DNA from 2 places in the Kribbella sp. NPDC054772 genome. Region 2 is predicted to be linked to the other one. Evidence: riboswitches for the same ligand, from Rfam matches in the RefSeq annotation. Region 2 holds a riboswitch; the other holds the start of a gene.
What was found. Region 2 has a riboswitch for glycine ahead of gcvP (aminomethyl-transferring glycine dehydrogenase). Riboswitches for the same ligand answer to the same signal wherever they lie in the genome.
Positions count from the first base shown of each region.

Region 1: it holds a riboswitch for glycine, as region 2 does, so the genes downstream of both, gcvT (glycine cleavage system aminomethyltransferase GcvT) here and gcvP (aminomethyl-transferring glycine dehydrogenase) in region 2, are expected to answer to the same signal.

Region 1 covers NZ_JBSHBJ010000044.1:47,067-58,402, forward strand. The annotation lists gene ACWGID_RS38225 (glyoxalase) at 1-363, shown strand, start outside; gene ACWGID_RS38230 (cupin domain-containing protein) at 363-692, shown strand; gene ACWGID_RS38235 (LacI family DNA-binding transcriptional regulator) at 757-1,788, shown strand; gene ACWGID_RS38240 (glycoside hydrolase family 6 protein) at 1,795-2,412, opposite strand; partial or broken gene ACWGID_RS38245 (hypothetical protein) at 2,444-2,797, opposite strand; gene glyA (serine hydroxymethyltransferase) at 2,977-4,248, opposite strand; gene gcvH (glycine cleavage system protein GcvH) at 4,250-4,624, opposite strand; gene gcvT (glycine cleavage system aminomethyltransferase GcvT) at 4,639-5,727, opposite strand; glycine riboswitch at 5,780-5,879, opposite strand; glycine riboswitch at 5,880-5,977, opposite strand; gene ACWGID_RS38265 (aspartate/glutamate racemase family protein) at 6,210-6,851, shown strand; gene ACWGID_RS38270 (hypothetical protein) at 6,886-7,077, opposite strand; gene ACWGID_RS38275 (sulfatase-like hydrolase/transferase) at 7,190-8,659, shown strand; gene ACWGID_RS38280 (extracellular solute-binding protein) at 8,656-9,921, shown strand; gene ACWGID_RS38285 (carbohydrate ABC transporter permease) at 9,918-10,814, shown strand; gene ACWGID_RS38290 (carbohydrate ABC transporter permease) at 10,811-11,336, shown strand, end outside.
Region 2 covers NZ_JBSHBJ010000002.1:42,276-53,611, reverse strand. The annotation lists gene ACWGID_RS03125 (DUF881 domain-containing protein) at 1-314, shown strand, start outside; gene ACWGID_RS03120 (small basic family protein) at 311-643, shown strand; gene ACWGID_RS03115 (DUF881 domain-containing protein) at 646-1,521, shown strand; gene gcvH (glycine cleavage system protein GcvH) at 1,574-1,957, shown strand; gene ACWGID_RS03105 (FHA domain-containing protein) at 2,097-2,639, shown strand; gene ftsR (transcriptional regulator FtsR) at 2,626-3,321, shown strand; gene ACWGID_RS03095 (bifunctional nuclease family protein) at 3,407-3,901, shown strand; gene ACWGID_RS03090 (MerR family transcriptional regulator) at 4,076-4,744, shown strand; gene ACWGID_RS03085 (dihydrodipicolinate synthase family protein) at 4,768-5,661, shown strand; glycine riboswitch at 5,677-5,764, shown strand; gene gcvP (aminomethyl-transferring glycine dehydrogenase) at 5,849-8,689, shown strand; gene ACWGID_RS03075 (hypothetical protein) at 8,711-9,535, opposite strand; gene ACWGID_RS03070 (serine hydrolase domain-containing protein) at 9,627-10,928, shown strand; tRNA gene ACWGID_RS03065 (tRNA-Ser) at 10,943-11,014, shown strand; gene ACWGID_RS03060 (hypothetical protein) at 11,055-11,336, shown strand, end outside.

The DNA.
Region 1 (11,336 bases), on a different contig from region 2:
ACGCTGCAGGCACCCGACGGGACGATCTGGAAGATCGCCACGTCGGCGAAGAAGGACACCGGTCCCGCGACGCGTGCGATCGATTCCGTCGTCCTGCTGCTCGGGTGTGACGACGTGGCCGCGAGCAAGAAGTTCTACCAGGAGCAGGGGCTCGAGGTGTCGAAGAGCTTCGGGCGCAAGTACGTCGAGTTCGCGGCGGCCGGCGAGGTGAAGCTCGGACTGTACGCGCGGAAGGCGCTGGCCAAGGACGCCGGCGTACCGATGGAGGGCAGCGGTTCGCACCGGATCGTGCTCCGTGCGGACGGCGGCCAGTTCGTCGACCCGGACGGATTCGCCTGGGAGGCCGGTGCCATCATCGGTTGATGGAGGCATTGCGGATCGAGGAGTTGGCAGCGGCTCATCTTGAGTCGGCGGCGTCCAGTGACAGTGGGCGGAGCGCGACGACCGTTTACGGGCGGTCGGGTGCGCGGTTGCGGCAGACGCTGATCGCGCTGGACGCGGGGCGCACGCTGGGTGAACATCAGAGTCCCGGGGACGCGTCGTTGCTGTGTCTTCGGGGAGAAGCCGTGCTCCGGGCGGGTGATGCGGAGGTCGAGTTGCGGGCAGGCGATCTGGTCGCCGTACCGCCGCAGCGACACGACGTCCACGCCCGGACCGCGGCGGTGCTGCTGCTGTCGGTTGCCCTGCACTGAGGTCGCAGTGCAGTGAGGCGCGGCGATCGCGCGTGCGGCTCTCGTATAGTGAGTGCTTGTGGGTGTGAGCCGGCGGGTCACGTTGGACGAGGTTGCCGCTCGGGCAGGGGTTTCGCGGTCCGCGGCGTCGCGGGTGATCAACAACGCGCCGCATGTCAGCCAGGCCAAGCGGGACGCCGTGCAGCGGGCGATCGCGGCGCTCGGATACGTGCCGGACGCAACGGCCCGGGAACTCGCGCGGCGGAACGGTGCCGCGCCCTCCGGAACCGAACTGGGATCGGTCGTGCTCGCGGTTTCCGCCGAGGATCCGCAGGTCTTCGCGGATCCGTTCGTGGCGGAGGTCGTGGTCGGGATCGCCTCGGCGCTGGAGGAGACCGACCTCGAGCTGGTGCTGAGGACGGCGACCTCGGTCCCCGGTCAGGAACGGTTGCGGAAACTGTTGCGGAACGGAAAGGCCGCCGGCGTGATGCTGATGTCGATGCACGGCGACGACCCGCTCGCGCGACTCGCCGAAGAGGCCGAGGTGCCGGTCGTGTTCGGCGGCCGGCCGGTGACCTTCGAACCTCGGTACTACGTGGACGCGGACAACCGCGGCGGGGCGAGGCTTGCCGTCGAGCACCTGGTGGCTGTCGGCCGGACTCGGATCGCGACGATCACCGGCCGGATGGACGAGGCCGCCGGAACCGCGCGGTACAAGGGATTTCAGGAAACTCTCGCGGTTTCCGGGCTGGAGGCGCACCGGGTGGCGCACGCCGACTTCTCCGAGGACGGTGGCCGGAAAGCGATGGCGGAACTGCTTTCCGCACACCCGGATCTGGACGCCGTGTTCGTCGCTTCGGATCAAATGGCGATCGGTGCGTTGCGAGCGCTGGCCGACGCCGGCCGATCGGTACCGGCCGATGTCGCGGTGGTCGGCTTCAACGACATCGCCACCGCCCGGCACACGAGCCCGCCGCTGACGACCGTCAGTCAGCCGATCCAGGCGCTGGGCCGGGAGATGGCCCGCATGTTGCGGGCGCTGCTCGAGGGCAAGGACCCTTCACCCCTCATCCTCCCGACCCGCCTCGTTGTCCGGGACTCCGCCAGCTCCCGCTGAGCAGGCTCAGTTTCCGTTGATCAGGTGCGTGGCCAGGTCGGGGCTGAAGGTGCCGGCCGGGATGCCCGCGCCGATGCCGCAGTCGCCGTCGGAATCGCCCGGAACCTTGAGCCAGAGCAGCATTTCCGCGCCGCCGCCGTTCTGCGCTGGAACGCCGAGTTTCCGGCCCGGCGGGTTGCACCAGTCGTTTCCGGTTCCGTTTCCGTTCCGGCTGGTGTCGACGACGAACGGCTTCGCCGCGGACAGGTGGCTCTTCACCGCGTTGCCATAGGTCACCGACTCGGCGGTGGTGTAGTAGTTCGAGACGTTCAGCGCGAAACCGTGGGCGTTCGCCAGCCCGGCACCCTGGAGGCGCTGCGCCATCACGTCGGCGGCGACCCAGCCGGAGTTGCCACCGTCAAGGTACGCCCACGCGTTCGGCGCGAGCGCCTTGAACTGCTGGACGGCGTACCCGAGCATTCCGTTGCGTTCCGCGATCTGGTCGCTGTTCATGCAGTTGAAGTCGCCCAGCGAGTCCGGCTCGATGACGACCACCGCCGGACGGTTCCCGATCCCGCGCGCGAACTCCTGGATCCAGGTCCGGTACGCCGCCCGGTGACCCGGCACCACCGCCGGAATGGCCACCGCAGGCGTCCCGGCCCGGGATGTTGTACGCGACCAGCACCGGGAGTTTGTCGGCTGTGTCGGCGGCCCCCACGAAGCCGCCGACCGCCGCCCCGATCGCGCCGCTCCAGTTGCCGAACCAGCGCGCCATCGGCTTGCTCGCGATCGAGTTCTTGATCGCGGTCGCCCGGCCGTCGCCGCCGTTGTTCCGCACCCAGGTCGCCGGGTTCGAGTTCGGGTCGACGTAAAAGCCGCTCGTCAGCTGCACCGGGTTGCCGGCCGTCGCGGTGGCTGCGCCGGCTGGGGTTGTGCCGGCCGGGGTCGAGGCGTCGGCGGTGCGGATCACGGGTGCCACCACGGCACCGATCAGCCCGGCGGCCAGCAGGCCGCGCACGATCCATCTCATCTCTGCAGCTCCTGTCTCGAGCAAACGGGGCGGACGCTCCGGGAGCGCTCTCAGAAATCACTCACCGTATCGACAACATGCCCGATAGTGTCCGATCCAGGCGTTGCCGTCAACCGCTTGCAGAGAAAGCAAAATCGAGCATTTCTCGCTTTGCCGGATATGACCGGGAGCGCTTCCAGTCAGCTCCCGGCGTACAGCGGGAACTTCGAGGCCAGCACCGCGACGCGATCCCGCAGTACGGCGCGACTCTCGGTGTCCCGCGGGCGCAGCAGGGCGGTCGCGATGATGTCTGCGACCTCGCGGAACTCCGGGTCCCCGAAGCCTCGCGCCGCCAGCGCCGGCGTACCGATGCGCAGGCCCGACGACACCATGGGCGGCCGCGGATCGAACGGTACGGCGTTCCGGTTCACCGTGACGCCGATGGAGTGCAGGAGATCCTCGGCCTGCTGTCCGTCGAGCTCGGACCGCCGCAGGTCGACCAGGACCAGGTGCACCTGCGTGCCACCGGTCAGGACCGAGATCCCGGCTGCCTGGACGTCGTCCGCGAGCAGCCGTCCGGCGATCGCCCGCGCGCCGTCGAGCGTTCGGCGCTGCCGCTCGGCGAACTCGTCCGTCGCGGCCAGTTTGAAGGCGACCGCCTTCGCCGCGACAACGTGTTCCAGTGGACCGCCCTGCTGGCCCGGAAAGACCGCGGAATTGAGTTTCTTGGCGAGGTCCGCGCGGTTCGTGAGGATCACTCCGCCGCGCGGACCACCCAGGGTCTTGTGCGTAGTCGTGGTGACGACATCCGCATGCGGTACCGGGCTCGGGTGCAGCCCGGCCGCGACCAGGCCGGCGAAGTGGGCCATGTCCACCATCAGGTACGCGCCCACCAGGTCGGCGATCCGCCGGAAACCGGCGAAATCCAGGTGCAACGGGTACGCCGACCAGCCGGCCACGATCAGCTTCGGCCGGTGCTCGACGGCGAGCCGTTCGACCTCGTCCATGTCGACCCGGAAATCGGTGTCGCGGACGTGGTAGGAAACGACGTCGTACAGCTTTCCGCTGAAGTTCAGCCGCATTCCGTGCGTGAGGTGGCCGCCGTGGGCGAGGTCGAGGCCGAGGATGGTGTCCCCGGGCTCGAGCAGCGCGGCCATGGCCGCGGCGTTCGCCTGGGCGCCCGAGTGCGGCTGGACGTTGGCGAAACCGGCGCCGAACAGACCCTTCACGCGATCGATCGCGAGCTGCTCGATGACGTCGACGTGCTCGCAACCGCCGTAGTACCGGCGGCCGGGGTAGCCCTCGGCGTACTTGTTGGTGAGGACCGACCCCTGCGCCTGCATCACGGCGATCGGCGCGAAGTTCTCGCTGGCGATGAGTTCGAGGGTGTCGCGCTGGCGGCCGAGCTCGGCCTGGATCGCGGCGTGTACCTCGGGATCGGCGTCCGCGAGGTGCTGGTCCAGCAGGCTCATGTCAGGCACCGCCCGTCAGCGCTTCGTAGGCGGTCGCGTCGAGGAGGTCCGGCGTCCCCGAGACCTTCAGGCGGAAGAGCCAGCCGGCCTGGAACGGGTCGGTGTTCAGGACGGACGGGTCGGCGATCACCTCGTGGTTGATCTCGACGACCTCGCCGTCGGCCGGGGCGTTCAGATCGCTCACCGACTTCGTGGACTCGATCTCGCCGCAGGGCGCGCCGGCCCGGACAGTGGCGCCGACGATCGGCAGGTCGACGTACACGACGTCGCCGAGCGCGTCGGCGGCGAACGCGGTGATGCCGACGGTCGCGGTGTCGCCGTCGAGCGTCAGCCATTCGTGGTCGGCGGTGTACTTCAGGTCGGTCGGGACAGGCATGGTGGCTCCTGGGGTCAGCGGCGGTAGAACGGCAGGGTGACGACCTCGACCGGCTCGTGCCGGCCGCGGATGTCGACGAGCAACGGGGTTCCGGGCTGCTCCAGACCGGGGCGGACGTAGGCCATCGCGATCGGGCGGCGCAGGGTCGGCGACGGCGCGCCGCTGGTGATCGTGCCGACGGGTTCACCGCTTGGATCGAGTACGGCGTACCCGGCTCGTGGTGAGCGGCGCGAGTCGGACACCAGGCCGACCAGGATCTGCGTGGAGCCGTCGTCGCGGCGCTGGGCGAGTGCGTCCCGGCCGACGAAACCGTTTTCTTTGCCGAAGGCGACGATCCGGCCGAGTCCGGCCTCGAACGGCGTGGTCGCGGTGCTCAGCTCCTGGCCGTACAGCGGCATCCCCGCTTCGAGCCGGAGCGTGTCCCGGCACGCGAGTCCGGCCGGTCGCGGCCCGCTGGGTACGGCGCTGATCGTGGTCCAGACCCGCTGCGCGTCCGTCGGGCGGCAGTAGATCTCGAAGCCGTCCTCGCCGGTGTACCCGGTGCGGGCGAGCAACACGTTGCGCCCGGCAACGGTGCCGGCGGTGATGGCGTAGTACTTCAGTTGCTGGACCGGGAGTTCCGTGAGCGTTCCGACAACGTTTTCCGAATCCGGACCCTGGACCGCGAGCAGCGCCCAGTCGTCGGACGTGTTCCGTAACTGGCAGTCGTACGACTTGGTGCGTTCCTGGAGCGCCGCGTGGACAGCCGGGACGTTGCCGGCGTTCGCGACGACCAGGAAGTGTTCGTCGGCGAGGCGGTAGACGACGAGGTCGTCGACGATGCCGCCGGACTCGGTGCAGAGCATCGAGTAGCGGGCGCGGCCGACGGCGATCTTCGAAGGGTGCCCGACGAGCGCGTAGTCGAGCGCATGGCCGGCCTGTGGACCGGTCAGTTCGAGCTCGCCCATGTGGCTGAGGTCGAACAAGCCGGACGTGGTGCGGACGGCGTGGTGCTCGGCGACGTCGGAGGTGTAGCGGACCGGCATGGACCAGCCCGCGAAGTCGGTGAAACTCGCGCCGAGCTCTTGGTGCACGGCGTACAGCGGCGTGTGTCGGGACACGATGAGGAGGCTCCCTGGCTTCCGGCGCCACGCAGTGGCACCACCGGTTGGGTGACCTCCCCGCTCTGTCATCGGTACCTGAGAGCTTCACCGCAGAGTGTGCGGCTTGCACCGTGGGTGCAGGACACGACGGTCCTGACTTTCCAGAGGTTGCCTCATCCGGAGCGGTGACTGGGCCTGAGAGTTTCTGGGGAGAGTTGCTCCTCCGGCGCCCCTGCCTTGGTCGGGCAGGGAACTCTTCCGCCCCGGTTCGAACGGCACGATGTGCAATTGTGCGACCGACCGTATGCCGGACCGCCACCCGAGGTCAAACGATCGCGAAACCCGTTCCGGAACGCGCCGGAAACGCTCGAGGAGGGTGTTTCCTGCGCGACACGCGTGGCGTTGACCCGGTGTTCTGAAACGTGTCAATCTTGGGTTCCGAAGCAGCGCCGTTGATGTCGCCACCACAGCGGTATCACGCATTGAAACGTGAGGATCGTCGGATGACGCGGATCGCTTTCCTGCACACCGGGGCCGTGGTGATCCCGACGTTCGCGACGCTGGCCGCGGAGCACCTGCCGGGCGTCGAGGTGCAGAACCTGCTCGACGACAAGATCGTCGCCGACCTCGGACGCGGTGCCGCGGCGGAGCAGGTCGCCCAGCGGCTGGCCGACCTCGGTGACGCGGCCGTCGCGGCCGGCGCGGAGGCCGTGCTCTTCACCTGCTCGTCGATCTCGCAGTACGCCGCTCCGCTCGCCGACCGCATCGGCGTACCGGTGTACCGCGTCGACGAGGCGATGGCGGACGAGGCGGTGCGTGCCGGAAAGCGTGTGACGGTGATCGCGACGCTGCCGACCACCGTCCAGCCGACGGCCGCGCTGCTGCGTGAGCGTGCGCAGCTCCTGGATCAGGACGTCGAGATCACTGAAGTTGTTGTGCCCGGCGCGTTCGAGGCTGCCGTTGCTGGAGATCGTGCCCGTCACGATGCGCTGGTTGCTGCTGCCATCCAGGCGGCCGATGGCGACGTGGTGGTGCTGGCGCAGGCATCCATGGCATCGGCGGCCGAAGGGCTGGACCTCTCCGTCCCGGTCCTCACCAGCCCCGACCGAGGGGTACGCCGGCTCGCGGAAACACTTGCGCACTGACCGGAAACGGTCCCGCGCTAGGAGAACGACGCTGTTAGCGGCGGCGGCTGACGAGGCGTTCGAGGGCTCCGTAGGCGCCTAGGCCGAGGAGGCCGACGGCCAGCAGGAAGAGCACCACCGCGACGGTGATGTTCGTCGGGCGCACCAGAAGGCCGGCGACGAACAGGATCAGCCCGGTGACGGCGAAGGACACGGCCAGGCGGCGGCTCATCGGCTCGAACATCACGAGGGCGATGGTAGCGGGCCGCCCGGTCACCTCTTGACGACCACGCGGACCCTGCGGCATGGTTTACAGCGCTGTATTACAGCGCTGTAAAACCCGAGCAGAGAGTAGGTCGATGCGTCCCGACATCGTCATCGTGATGACCGATCAGCAGCGCGTGGGGCTGACCCGGCGGAGTGGGTATCCGGTGGACACCATGCCCTTCGTCGACGGGCTGGCGGACCGCGGAACGGATTTCCGGAACGCGTACACGGCCGCCCCGGCGTGCGTTCCGGCGCGGACGAGTCTGCTCACCGGACGGTTTCCGAGCGCCCACCAGGTCCGCCAGAACAGCAACGCGCAGTACGCCGCCTTCCAGCAGGACCTGCTCGACGTACTGCGGGGCGCGGACTACCAGCTGCACTTCGCCGGAAAGCCGCACATGCACCGCGGTGACGGGGACTTCGACACCTACGCCGGCCCCTATTTCCACACCCAGGGCCCCGAGCGCAGCGCGGACGAGAAAGCGTTCGACGAGTGGCTCGCGCAGCTCGATCACGGTGTTTCCGACGAGCCGACGCCGTACGACGTGACCTGCCAGCTCCCGTACCGGATCACGTCCGACGCGCTGAAGGCGATCGACGACGCCGACCCGGATCAGCCCGGTCTGTTCTGGGTCTCGTATCCCGAGCCGCACAACCCGTACCAGGTCCCGCAGCCGTACTTCGACCTCGTCGCACCGGAAGACGTTCCGCAACGATCGACCGGTCCCGAAGCGGCCGAGCAGAAAGGCGGAACGTACGCCTGGTTGCGGAAACTCCAGGAGGAAAAACGGCCGGGGTACGACGACAACTGGCGCCGCTACACCGCCAACTATCTCGGGATGTTGCGGCTCCTCGACGACCAGATTCGCCGCCTGCACGACGGTCTCGCGCAGCGGCAACGACCGCGCCTGACGATCGTGCTGGCCGACCACGGTGACTACGTCGGCGAGTACGGCCTGCAACGCAAGGGCGCCGGCCTGTCCGAGTTCCTGATGCGGATCCCGTTCGTCCTCGCCGGCGACGGCGTCGCCGTGCAGCAGCGCGACGAACCGGTCTCGATCGTCGACGTACTCCCGACCGTCTGTGAAGCCGTCGGCGCACCCATCCCCGATGGCGTCCAGGGCCGCAGCCTGCTCCCGCTCGCCCAGGGGGAACCAGCACCCGAGGAGGAGTTCGCCAGCGTCATCGCCGAGCAAGGTTTCGGCGGTCGCGCGTACGACGTGACGGCGCGGCCACCGCTGCACTTCGCGTACGAGGGCCGGACGTTCGACGAACTCAACACGGTCACCCAGTCCGGCGCCGCGCGGATGCTGCGGAGCGGCCGCTGGAAGCTCATCGTGCACGCGGATCTCGCCGGCGAGCTGTACGACCTGGAGAACGACCCGGTCGAGCTCGACAACCTCTTCGACGACGAGCGTCACCTGGCCGTCCGGGCCCGGCTGCTGCACCAGCTCACCCGCTGGCAGGCCCGGCTCACCGACGACCTCCCGAACGGCAACTACGTCCCGCTCCGCCTGGCCCACAACTGGCGCTGGACGGCCACCCAAGGAGAACCCCGATGACCCCCACCTTCAGCCGCCGCACCCTGCTCGGGCTCGGCGCCGCCGCCACCGCCGCGACGATGATCCCCGGCTGCTCCTCCGGAAAGTCCGGTCCGATGCGAGTTTCCTGGTACGGCCCGGACCCGGTGACCAAGGCCATCAACACGGCCCTCGCCGCGTGGAAGTCGAACGGCGGCGCGGAGTACACCGCGGAAAGTGCCCCGTTCGACGACTACTGGGACAAGCTCGCCACGCAGACGTCCGGAAACAACGCCCCCGACGTACTCCGGATGTCGATGAGCTACTTCAGTGACTATGCCGGCCGGAGTGCGTTGAAGGACCTCGGTTCGCTGGGGATCGACACGTCGGGTCTCGACAAAGACGTGGCGGACAGCGGTGTCGTCGACGGCAAGAGCTATGGCATCGGGCAGAGCTCGATCAGCTACTCGATGTACGTCGACGAAGGCGCGATCAAGAAAGCCGGCGGAACGATTCCGGCACAGGGCTGGACGTGGGACGCGTTCGCCGAGTTCGCCCGCGACTACACCGGCTCGGTCCAGGGCTCGTACGGGTCCACGGACCAGGCCGGAAACTTCCAGCTGTTCGAGGTGTTCGCCCGCCAGCACGGAACAGAAATGTTTTCCGACGACGGCGGAAAACTGCTGACCACCAAGGATACCGTCGAGGCGTGGTTCCGGTACTGGGACGACCTGCGGAAGGCCAAGGCCGCTCCGCCGCAGAACGTCAGTGCCGAGACGACCGCGATCGAGAAGTCGCTGATTGCCAAGGGCAAGTCGCCGGTGCAGTTCGGCTGGGTCCAGCAGGTCACCTTCTACCAGCCGCTGGTGAAGAGCCCGCTCACGATCCTCCCGGTCCCGCAGGTGACGGCGGGCGACCTGAAGGGCCAGTTCGTCAAGGGCCTCGACCTGTGGTGCGTGTCGTCGGCGAGCAAGCACCCCGAGGACGCCGCGAAACTGATCGGGTTCCTGCTGAACGACGAGAAGGCGATCAAGGCGATCGGGATCCTGCTCGGCGTACCGCCGTCGAAGAAAGCGCGTGACCTGGTTTCCGCGGACGCGGGCTCGGCGGGCGCGCGGGCGATCAAGTACGTCGAGAGCCTGGCCGGGAAGGTCGGTCCGTCGCCGAAGCCGTGGCCGAAGGGGTACGGCGAGCTGCTCACCGGGTTCGGCCGGATCGCCGAGAACATCGGTTTCGGAAAGGCCACGCCCGCGGCCGGCGCGCAGCAGTTCGTCGACCTGGCCGGGAAGACCCTCGGTCAGTGATCGCTAACCTCCGCCGGAGCGTCCCGGCGTACCTGTTCCTGCTGCCCTGGTTGATCGGGATCATTGGACTGACCATCGGTCCGATGCTGCTGTCGCTGTACTACTCGTTCACCGACTACGCGCTGCTCAACACCCCCGAGTGGAAGGGTCTGCAGAACTACACGGCGCTCTTCCAGGACCCACGGTACCTGCAGTCGCTGAAGGTCACGTTCATCTACGTCGGCGTCTCGGTCCCGCTCGAGATGGCGTTCGCGCTCGCGGTCGCCGTACTCCTCAACCGGGGGCTCAAGGGTCTGGCCGTCTACCGGGCGCTGTACTACGTGCCGAGCCTGCTCGGTGGCAGTGTCGCGATCGCCCTGCTCTGGCAGCAGATCTTCGGCAGCGACGGTCTGCTCAACCAGGTCCTCGGCCTCTTCGGAATCCAGGGCCACGGCTGGATCTCCGAACCGGGTACGGCGTTGTGGACGCTGATCGTGCTCCGGGTCTGGCAGTTCGGTGCGCCGATGGTGATCTTCCTGGCCGGACTGCGGCAGATTCCGGACGAAGTACTCGAAGCCGCCGAGGTGGACGGTGCGGGCCGATGGCAACGGTTCTGGCGGGTGACGCTCCCACTGCTGTCGCCGGTGGTGTTCTTCAACCTGGTACTGCAGATCATCGGCGCGTTCCAGGCGTTCACCCCGGCGTTCGTGATCAGCGGCGGAAAGGGCGGTCCGTCCGACTCCACGCTGTTCTACACCCTGTACCTCTACCAGCAGGCGTTCGGAAACTTCCGGATGGGGTACGCCGCCGCGATGGCCTGGGTGCTGCTCCTCATTATCGCGGTCTTCACCGGACTGAACTTCGTCCTCGGCCGCACCTGGGTGTTCTACGGAGACGAAGGGGCCAGCCGATGAAACGCGTCCTGGCACACATCGGACTGAGCCTCGGGGCACTGGTGATGCTCTACCCGCTGCTCTGGATGATCACCGCCTCGCTGCGTCCGAACACCGAGATCTTCTCGCATCCCGGCCTGATCCCGGAGCGTCCGACGCTCGGGAACTACGCGCTCGGCTGGTCCTCCACCGGGACCAACTTCGGCGTCTACATCATGAACTCGCTGATCATCTGCGCGGCGGTGGTGATCGGCAACGTGCTGACCTGCTCGCTGACCGCCTACGCGTTCGCGCGGATGCGGTTCGTCGGGCGGAAACCGTTGTTCGGATTGATGCTCGCGACGCTGATGCTGCCCGCGCACGTGACGCTGATCGCGCAGTACTCGATTTTCCGGAACCTGCACTGGATCGACACGTTCTGGCCGATGATCGTTCCGAGTTTCCTCGCCACCGACGCGTTCTTCGTGTTCCTGATGGTGCAGTTCATCCGGTCGATCCCGGTCGAGCTGGACGACGCGGCCCGGATCGACGGCTGCGGGCACT
Region 2 (11,336 bases):
TCAACGGTCTGTGGACGTCGGGCGCGGAGGCGATCGCGGTGAACGGTCACCGGATCACCTCGCTGACCGCGATCCGCGGCGCGGGCAGTGCGATCACGGTCGACTACAGCTCGCTGACCCCGCCGTACACCGTGCTCGCGATCGGTGACACGGCGACGATGCCGGCCCGGTTCGCGCAGAGTTCCGGCGGGCAGTGGGTGCAGTACCTGGTGAGCAACTTCGATGTCCGGAGCACGATCACGACGGAGGACTCCTTGCTGGTGCCGGCCGATGCGACCATCGCGTTGCGCTACGCGAAGGTGGGAACGAGATGATCGCCGTACTCGGGCTGGTGATCGGTGTCGTCATCGGTCTGCTGGTCGCGCCCGACGTCCCGGAGTGGGCGCAGCCGTACCTGCCGATCGCGGTGGTGGCCGCGCTGGACGCGGTGTTCGGCGCGCTGCGGGCGTTCCTGGACGGGATCTTCGACGACAAGGTGTTCGTCGTGTCGTTCGTGTCCAACGTGCTGATCGCGGCGCTGATCGTCTACCTGGGCGACCAGCTCGGTGTCGGCTCGCAGCTGTCCACCGGTGTGGTCGTCGTGCTCGGCATCCGCATCTTCACCAACATGGCGGCGATCCGCCGGCACATCTTCCGGGCCTGATCATGAGCGACGACAAGCCCGACCCGACGCCGGACCCGAAGACCGCCTCGACGCCGGACCCGCAGCCGCAGCCGCAGCCGAAGGCCGAGTCGGAGCCTGCGGCGGGGCAGCCCGACGTACCGACGCCGATGCCGAAGCCGAAGGTGCCGAACCTGGCGCTGCGCCGGTTGCGGGCCGGGTTCAAACCGTCCCGCGGGCAGGCGATCGTCGCCGTGGTGCTCGCGCTGGTCGCGTGTGTGGCGGTCGTCCAGGTCCGGGTGAACCGGGCCGACGACGGCTACCAGAACGCCCGCCGCGAGGACCTGATCGCGATCCTCGACGGCCTCGGGCAGAACACCCGGCGGCTGGAGAGCGAGATCGCCGACCTGGAGGAGCGGAAGAACTCGCTGTCCTCCAGCGCGGACAAGGCGCAGACCGCCCGCGAGCAGGCCGAGGCCCAGGTGCGGACGCTCGGCATCCTGGCCGGCACGCTGCCCGCGCAGGGACCGGGGGTCCGGATCACGCTGAACGACCCGCAGGGCAAGATGACCTCGAGCAACCTGCTGGACGCGATCGAGGAACTGCGCGACGCCGGCGCCGAGGCGATCCAGATCAACGGAGCGGTCCGGGTCGTCGCCAGTACCGACTTCGTGGACGACGCGCCGGGGATCCGGATCGACGGCCGGAAGGTGAACTCGCCGTACGTCGTGGAGGCGATCGGGGAGTCGCACAACCTGTCCGAGGCCGCCAACTTCCCGGGTGGTCTGGTCAGTGAGGTGACCGGTCCGCAGGTCGGTGGAACGGCCGAGGTGACCGAGCTCGGCTCGCTGACCGTGACCGCCTTGCACGCGCCGGAGGAGCATCGTTACGCTCGCCCGGCGTCCAGCCCCACCAAGTAGTTCGAACGCTGAGCTGTACTCGTAGCTGTCCTTGAGCGAAAGAGGAACGAAGGTGTACCCCGAAGACCTGAAGTACACGGCCGAGCACGAGTGGCTGAAGGCCGGCGAGGAAGGTCCGGTGCGCGTCGGCATCACCGACTTCGCCCAGGACCAGCTCGGCGACATCGTGTACGTGCAGCTGCCCGAGGTCGGCAGCACGGTGCGGGCCGGTGACGCCTGTGGGGAGCTGGAGTCGACCAAGAGCGTCAGCGACCTGTTCGCCCCGGTGAACGGCACCGTGACCGCGGTCAACGAGGCACTCGCCGACCAGCCGGACCTGGTGAACAGCGACCCGTACGGCGAGGGCTGGCTGCTCGACATCGACGTCGAGGACGCGGCCGAGGTCGCGGCGCTGATGGACGCCGAGGCCTACAAGGGACAGCTCGACCAGAGCTGACAGCCAGCTGATAGCGTTACCGGGCCTCAACCGCTGGTCGAGGGTTGAGGTCCCCTCATCTTGTTTCAGCACGTCACACTGTTCATACGGGGTCTATCGAAAACGTCGCCGGACCGCCGGCGATCGGGAGGATCACAGCATGCCGTTCTGCAACCAGTGCGGGCACGAGAACTCCGAGGGCAGCAGGTTCTGCTCGCAGTGCGGAGCGATGCTGCCTGGCGCGGACCGCCCGGCGGCAGCCCCGGCGAACCCCCAGCCTCAGCAGACGCCCGGTGTCACCGACACCGCGATGCTGACCCCGATCGGTGCCGAGCCGGAGCCGGAGCGTACTGGTGAGCCGCTGTCGGCCGACGACGAGGCCGCCGTCGGCGCGCTGCCGGCCGGGTCCGCCCTGCTGATCGTCCAGCGCGGCCCGAACGCGGGCAGCCGGTTCCTGCTCGACGTCGACGTGGTCACCGCCGGCCGGCACCCGGACAGCGACATCTTCCTGGACGACGTGACGGTGTCGCGCCGGCACGCCGAGTTCCGCCGGGACCCGTACGGCGTGAAGGTCCGCGACGTCGGCAGCCTGAACGGCACCTACGTGAACCGGGATCGGATCGACGAGGTCCAGCTGACCAACGGCGACGAGGTCCAGATCGGTAAGTACCGGTTGGTGTACTACGCCAGTGGCCAAGCCTGATCCCACCGCCGACGGGCCCGTGGACGGCCGCGGCATCGGAGAGGTGCTGCAGCTGCTGCAGGCCGACTTCGCCGACGTCACGATCTCCAAGATCCGGTTCCTGGAGGCCGAAGGGCTGGTGACGCCGGCCCGGACGGCGTCGGGCTACCGCAAGTTCAGCGTCGGCGACGTCGAGCGGTTGCGGTACGTGCTGACCGCGCAACGCGACCAGTACCTGCCGCTGAAAGTGATCAAGGAGTATCTCGGCGCGATCGACCGCGGCCTGCGTCCGGCCGCCGCGGGTCCACCGGTCGCGCCGAGCTCGTCGCCGCAGCCTCCCGGCCAGCCGGTCGCGGACGACTTCGGTGCCGCGGGCACCGAGCTGCGGATGACCCGCGACGAGCTGCGGACCGCCGCGGGCGTGTCCGCCGAGCTGCTCGCCGAGTTGGAGAGCCACGGCCTGGTGGTGGCCAGCGGCAACCACTACGCCGGCGACGCCATCGTGATCGCCCAGGTCGCCGCCGAGCTCGCGGCGTACGGTCTCGAACCACGGCACCTGCGCGCGTTCCGTACGGCGGCCGATCGGGAGGTCGGCCTGATCGAGCAGGTCACCGGGCCCCGGCGGACCGAGCAGACCGCCGAGCTGGCGGCGCTCACCGTCCGTCTCCATACGGCGCTGGTCCGGTCCCGCCTGCCGCGCTGATCCACCCCGGCACCCTGACCGTGACGCCGACCGTGGCGCACCCCGTGGGACTGCTGGTGCATTGACTGCGGAGTAGGCTGAAGGTGTGCGCGAAGTCGACGTGGTCGGAGTCCGGGTGGAGATGCCCTCGAGTCAGCCGATCGTGCTGTTGCGAGAGGTCGGAGGTGAGCGGTACCTGCCGATCTGGATCGGTGCCGCCGAGGCGAGCGCGATCGCGTTCGCGCAGCAGGGCATGGAGCCGCCACGGCCGCTGACCCACGACCTGTTCGCCGAGACCATCCGGGTGCTCGGCCACACCCTCAGCCAGGTCCGGATCGTGAACCTGACCGACGGCGTGTTCGAGGCGATCCTGGTCTTCGACGACAAGACCGAGATCTCCGCGCGGCCGTCGGACTCGATCGCGCTGGCGCTGCGGACCGGGACACCGGTGTTCTGCACCGAGGAGATCCTCGCCGAGGCCGGTATTCCGGTGCCGGAGAGCGAGACGTCCGGTACCGACGAGGTGGAGGAGGAAGAGGAGGTCGAGCGGTTCCGGGAGTTCCTGGACCAGGTGACCCCGGAGGACTTCGACAAGAGTTGATCCGGGTCCGGAGTCAACTGCGACCCGCCGATGTGCTCGTTCTGATACAAGAGCGACTAGGTAACGATTCGTGCTGCAGTCGCGACACGCTCCCGGCTCGACGCGGTTGTCGTTGACCCGGTTCAGGCCGCGGCTTACCGTGAAGGAGTCGTGGAGTGTTGTCACTCCACGCAGATGGCTCGTTCTAATCGGTATCAGGGAGGCTCAGGCGTGACACGCACCGGCGACACAGATCTGACGGCGCAGTCGGCGTCCGACGCGCACGCCGAGGCCGTGGCGGAGGCCACTGCCACTGCCGGCGTTCAGGGTCTGCTGTTCGACGACGACCTGCGGCCGATGCCGGAGGACGTCGGGTTCCGGGGGCCGACGGCCTGCGCTGCGGCCGGGATCACGTACCGGCAGCTCGACTACTGGGCCCGCACCGGCCTGGTGTCCCCGTCCGTGCGCCCGGCGACCGGCTCCGGTACGCAACGGCTGTACGGGTTCCGGGACGTGCTGTTGCTGAAGGTGATCAAGCGGCTGCTGGACGCCGGGATCTCGCTGCAGCAGATCCGGACCGCGATCGCCCACCTGAGCAAGCGCGGCTTCGACGACCTGACCCAGATCACGCTGATGAGCGACGGCGCGTCGGTGTACATGTGTACCTCGCCCGACGAGGTGATCGATCTGCTGGCCGGCGGCCAGGGCGTGTTCGGTATCGCCCTCGGTGGCGTCTGGCGTGAGGTCGAGGGTTCGCTGTCCGAGCTGCCCACCGAGCGTGCCGACGGTCACGACGAGTCGGACGAGGACGGCCACGCGGGCGATGAGCTCGCCGCCCGCCGCCGCGCCCGCATGACCGGCTGACCCGGCCCTTTTCCGCCCTTCCTGTGCGCCCACTCACCGCCAACTCGCTGCGCGGTGTGTGGGCGACCTTGTTGTTACCGCTGACCGCGGACGACTCGATCGACTTCGCCCGCCTGGAGTCGCAAGCTCGGACTCTGGGCGCGACTGCTGTCGACGGGCTCTACGCGCACGGGACGGCGGGGGAGTTCCAGACCCTCACCGAGGACGAGTTCGACCAGGTCAACACGATCCTGGTCGCGGCCGGCAAGCCGTTCCAGATCGGCGCCAGTCACCCGTCGGCGCAGCTCCAGCTTGCGCGCGTCCGGCGGGCGGCGACGCTGGAGCCGGGCGCGATCCAGATCATCGTCCCGGACTGGCTCCCGCTGAACCCGCGCGAGGTCCTCGACTTCCTGCACCGGACCGCTGACGCTGCCGCCGGTGTCCCGCTCGTGCTGTACAACCCGCCGCACGCGAAGACGCAGGTCGGTCCACGCCAGCTCGCCGACCTGGCCGCGGCGGTGCCGAGTCTCATCGGCCTGAAGACCGCCGGCGGTGACAAGGCGTGGTTCGACGAGGCAACGAAGTCCGGTCTGGCGATCTTCGTGCCCGGGCACTTCCTCGCGAGTATGTCGTCACTCGGTGCGCATGGTAGCTACTCCAACGTCGCGGCCCTCTCACCGAACGGTGCCGTGAAGTACGCGACAGACCTGGACGTCGAGCGTCGGATCGGCGAGTTCTTCGCGAAGCACGTCGTACCGCTGCAGAAGGCGGGGCTGGCCAACCCGGCGCTGGACAAGTTCCTGGCCGCGGTGGGGGACTGGGCCGACGTCGGTACCCGGGTGCGGTGGCCGATGGAATCGGCGACGCCGGAGCAGGTGGCGGCCGCGCGGCCGGACGCCCGTCGACTGCTGCCCGAACTGTTCGACAATTCCTGGTAGCCTCGGGACAGCCGTACACAACACTCGGGAGAGACCCGTGTTCGGGCGCCGAAGGGGCAATTCCTCCCCGGAACCTCTCAGGCCCATGGACCGAGTGTCACAGGCGACTCTGGAGCGTATTACCTGCACAGCAGGGTGTGACAGAGGGGGAGGCGACCGGAAGCACTGTCAGCAACGGAGCCTCTAGATGAACAACTCACCCCACCTCTCGGCGACTTTCGCCGACCGTCACATCGGTCCGCGCCCGGACGAGATCACCCGGATGGTCCAGCTTCTCGGGTACGACGACGTGGACGCGCTCGTCGACGCCGCGGTCCCCGCCTCGATCCGATCCGCCGAAGCCCTGCGACTGCCCGAACCGGCCTCCGAGGTCGACGCGCTCACCGAGCTCCGCCAGCTCGCGGCCCGCAACAACGTCGCCACCTCGATGATCGGCCAGGGCTACTACGGCACCTTCACGCCGTCGGTGATCGTCCGCCGCCTGGTCGAGAACCCGGCCTGGTACACCGCGTACACGCCGTACCAGCCGGAGATCTCCCAGGGCCGGCTCGAGGCGCTGCTGAACTTCCAGACCGTGGTCTCCGACCTGACCGGTCTGCCGACCGCGAACGCGTCGCTGCTCGACGAGGGCACCGCCGCCGCCGAGGCGATGACGCTGGCGCACCGGTCGAACAAGAAGAGCAAGTCCGACCGTTTCCTGGTCGACGCGGACTGCTTCGCGCAGACCATCGCGGTCGTCCAGACCCGGGCCGAGGCGCTCGGCATCGAGGTCGTCGTCGCCGACACCACCGACGGTCTGCCCGAGGGTGACTTCTTCGGTCTCCTCGTGCAGTACCCGGGGTCCGACGGCGCGGTCCGCGACCTGAAGCCGCTGATCGAGGCGGCGCACGGGCGCGACACGTTGGTGGCCGTGGCCTCCGACCTGCTCGCGCTGACGTTGCTCGAGGCACCGGGTGAGGCCGGCGCCGACATCGTCATCGGTTCCTCGCAGCGTTTCGGCGTACCGCTGTTCTACGGTGGTCCGCACGCCGGCTTCATGTCGGTGCGGTCCGGTCTCGAGCGGTCGTTGCCCGGTCGCCTGGTCGGCGTCTCGGTCGACTCCGACGGCGCCCCGGCGTACCGGCTGGCGCTGCAGACCCGCGAGCAGCACATCCGCCGCGAGAAGGCGACGTCCAACATCTGTACGGCGCAGGTCCTGCTCGCCGTGGTCGCGTCGATGTACGCCGTCTACCACGGTCCGGAAGGTCTGCGCGCGATCGCCGAGCGCGTGCACTCGTACGCCGGCAAGCTCGCCGCCTCGCTGCGCGCGAGCGGTATCGAGGTCGTTCACGACGACTTCTTCGACACCGTGCTCGCCCGGGTCCCGGGGCAGGCCGCCGACGTCGTCGACGCCGCCCGCCAGAACGGGATCTGGCTGCGACTCGTGGACGCGGACCACGTCGGCATCTCCTGCGACGAGAAGACCGACGTCGCCACGCTGACCCGGGTCTGCCAGTCCTTCGGCGGCCAGTACGACGACACGCTCGGCGCCCCCGCGATCGCGGTCGCGCGGACGTCGGAGTACCTGACGCACCCGGTGTTCAACACGCACCAGTCCGAGACCTCGATGCTGCGGTACCTGCGCAAGCTGTCCGACATGGACTACGCGCTCGACCGCGGCATGATCCCGCTCGGGTCCTGCACGATGAAGCTCAACGCGACCACCGAGATGGAGCCGGTCACCTGGCCGGAGTTCGCGGACCTGCACCCGTTCGCGCCGGTCGAGGACGCGGCCGGGTACGTCAAGCTGATCAACCAGCTGGAGCGCTGGCTGGCCGAGGTGACCGGCTACGCGAAGGTCTCGATCCAGCCGAACGCCGGCTCCCAGGGTGAGCTCGCCGGGCTGCTCGCGATCCGCGGCTACCACCACGCGCAGGGCTCGGCGGACCGCAACGTCTGCCTGATCCCGGCGTCGGCGCACGGCACCAACGCGGCGTCCGCGGTGATGGCCGGCATGAAGGTGGTCGTTGTCAAGGGCAACGACGACGGCACGATCGACCTGGACGACCTGCGCGCGAAGGCGTCCGAGCACGCCGCCAAGCTCGCGGCGATCATGATCACCTACCCGTCCACGCACGGTGTGTACGAGGAGAGCGTCCGCGAGGTCTGCCGGATCGTCCACGACAACGGCGGCCAGGTGTACGTCGACGGCGCGAACCTGAACGCCCTGCTCGGGCTCGCGAAGCCGGGTGAGTTCGGCGGCGACGTCAGCCACCTGAACCTGCACAAGACGTTCTGCATCCCGCACGGCGGTGGCGGTCCGGGTGTCGGTCCCGTCGCGGTCGCGGCGCACCTGGCGCCGTACCTGCCGAACCACCCGCTGCTCGACCAGGCCGGTCCGGAGTCCGGTGTCGGTCCGATCAGCGCGGCGCCGTTCGGGTCGGCCGGTGTGCTGGCGATCTCCTGGGCGTACATCCGGATGATGGGTGCCGAGGGGCTGACCGCCGCGACGAAGGCCGCCGTCCTGACGGCGAACTACGTGGCGAAGCGGCTCGAGGGCGCGTTCCCGGTGCTGTACACGGGCGAGAACGGGCTGGTCGCGCACGAGTGCATCCTCGATCTGCGGCCGATGACGAAGGAGACCGGGATCTCGGTCGACGACGTCGCCAAGCGGCTGGTCGACTACGGCTTCCACGCGCCGACGATGTCGTTCCCGGTCGCGGGCACGCTGATGGTCGAGCCGACCGAGTCCGAGGACCTCGGCGAGCTCGACCGCTTCTGCGACGCGATGATCGCGATCCGGCACGAGATCGACCGGGTCGCCGCAGGTGAGTGGCCGGCCGCCGACAACCCGCTGGTGAACGCGCCGCACACCGCCGAGTCGGTGATCAACGACAAGTGGGAGCACGCCTACACCCGCGAGGAGGCCGCCTTCCCACGCTCGGTCGACCGCGCCTCGAAGTACTGGCCCCCGGTCCGCCGCATCGACGGCGCCTTCGGCGACCGCAACCTCATCTGCTCCTGCCCCGCCCCAGAGGCCTTCGAGTAGCCCGAGGTTGGATGGAAGTCCTCAGAGGTATCTGAGGACTTCCATCGCGTGTTGACGGACAGGTCGCGCCAACTCTGTGAGGTCGCCGCCGTCGGCGAAACGGAGCAGTCGTGTGGCTGCGGCGAGCGTCGCGATGCGTCCGGAGGGCGAGTCGAGGAATTCTGACAGAACTCGGCTGACCGTCCGGGACAGCTCTGGGTACGCCAGACTCGTGCAGACGAGGGTGGCGGCGTCGTACCCGGCAGGCGCTCTGCCCCAGGTTTCCCAGTCCAGGATGGCCAGTGCCGGCGCGGTGAGGTTGCCCCAGTGGAGATCGCAGTGTGCGGTTGTCCAGGAGACGGACGCGATGTCGACCTCGATACCGAAGAACGCTCTGATGCCGTCGTTCACGTGCTCCGCGTCGACGCCGCGCGACGGTACGGGGTGCGTTGCCAGGGCGCGCAGGGCTTGGTTCAGGTCCGACAGCCACTGATCGGACGGATCGACCTGACCGTCGGGAGTCATGCCGGCGCAGATGGCCGCGTCGGCGACAAAGGTGCTGACCTCCCCGCGCATCCTGCGACCGTTGTCCTGCCACTCCCGCCACCGCTTGACCGTAGGCTTCGGTACGCCCTGGATCGCGTTGGCGGCAACGTTCTGGTCGAGGTATTCGCCATCGCCCCACTCGGGGTCGGCGTAAACGACCCGAAGCCAGGCGTCCTCGCCCGCATCGATCACGCGACAACCAACCGAGTGCAATCGCCCGGTGTGCAACGGTCGCCCGACCCGCTCGACACCGAACTCCCGCGCGGCCCACTCCAGATGCCCCTCCATCCAATCACGCCGCCGCCGACCGTCGTCGCTCACCGCTCACCCTCTCTCGGCTGGCTGCTCCTCGGGGACAGCATCGCCTACGATGGCGCGAGTTGGCTCGAGGACCCAGTGACCGGAGGTTTCAGTGGCGGCCGTACGACCTGACACTTCCAGTGCTCTGTTTGCTGGGGTTGCGGCTGCGCAGAGTGACGGGCGGTTGCCGTCGGTCAGTGCTGGGGTGGTTCGGGACGGGGCCTTGGTGTGGACCGGGGTGCGGGGGCGGTTCGCGACGGCGAACGGCGGTGCGCCTGGGGCGGATGTGCAGTATCGGATCGGGTCGATCACTAAGACGTTGACGGCGATTCTGGTCCTGCAGTGCCGGGACGACGGGTTGTTGTCGTTGAACGATGCTGTGGGCAAGCATTTGCCGGGGGTCGCGTTCGGGGACCGGACGGTTCGGCAGTTGCTGGCGCACAGTGGCGGGATGAACGCGGAGCCGGTCGGTCCGTGGTGGGAGCGGAACCCCGGCGTCACGTTCGACGAGCTGACCGCGGCGATGGACGATGCGCAGGCGGTCGGTCCGGCGGATCGCCGGCACCACTACTCGAACCTCGGGTACGGCCTGCTCGGCGAGATCGTCGCCCGGCTGCGGGGCGCGTCGTGGCTCGAGCTGGCGCAGGCCCGGATTCTTGATCCGCTCGGCATGACCCGGACGACGTACTTTCCCTCGAGCCCGGCGGCCGAGGGTTTCTCCGTGGACCCGTTCAGCGGGCAGTTGGTGCCGGAGCCGGCGTACGACTCGGGGGCGATGGCGCCGGCCGGGCAGCTGTGGAGCACGATCGAGGATCTGGCGCGGTACGCGATGTTCTGGATCGATCCGGTGCACGAGGTGCTCAGCCGGGACTCGGTCGAGGAGATGACCACGCCGGTCGCCGCCGATCCGCGGGAGAGACTCACCGCGTCGTACGGCCTGGGGTTGCGGTTGATCGCGGATGATCCGCACCTGCTGATCGGTCACACCGGCTCGATGCCTGGGTTCCTCGCGGGGCTGTTCGTCGATCGGGTACGGCGGGTCGGCGCGGTCACCCTGGGCAACGCGACGTACGGCCGGGTCGCGTCGCTGGCGCCTGATCTGGTGCGCATCCTGATGAGCCACGAGCCGCCGATCGCGCAGGAGTGGGTCCCGGAGCCGCCGCTGGCGCAGGGTGCTGAGCTGCTCGGTCACTGGTACTGGGGCAACACACCGCTCACGATCTCCGCGACGGCCGGCATTCTGCAGCTCTCCGGTGGTCTCAGCACCCGGCTCGCACCGCTCGAACCCGACCTGTATGTGGGCCGCGACGGCTACCTGGCCGGCGAGAAGGTCCGGGTCGTCCGCGACGGCGACACGATCTCGCACCTCGACGCAGCGACATTCGTCCTGACCAGAACGCCGTACGGCGGCTAGGCTGTAGCGCACTGCATGGAGTAGATCAGGGGTAGATCACCCGGCTGCTTACCGGGAGGGCGCAGGTTCGAGTCCTGCCTCCATGTCTGATGGAGCTGTCTCACATCCAGAGGACGGGGGTTCCGGATGCCGGACGAGCCGATGGTGACCGCTTCGGCCGAGTACGCGGTCGGCCGCCTGCAGCACGCGCTCGAGCGCGCCCTGGTCGCGGACGATCTCGCCGTACGCCGGCGCGCCGCGGCCCGGGTCGATGCCTGGCGCAACGTTCTCGACGGGATGGCGTCGGGACGGCTGACGGTCGGCTCGCGGACGCCGGTCGCGGACACCCCCGCGTGGGTCACGCTTGAGGTGGCGCACGGCGGGTTCGCGACCGGCCGGTACCTCGCCGAGGTCCCGGTGGATCCGGAC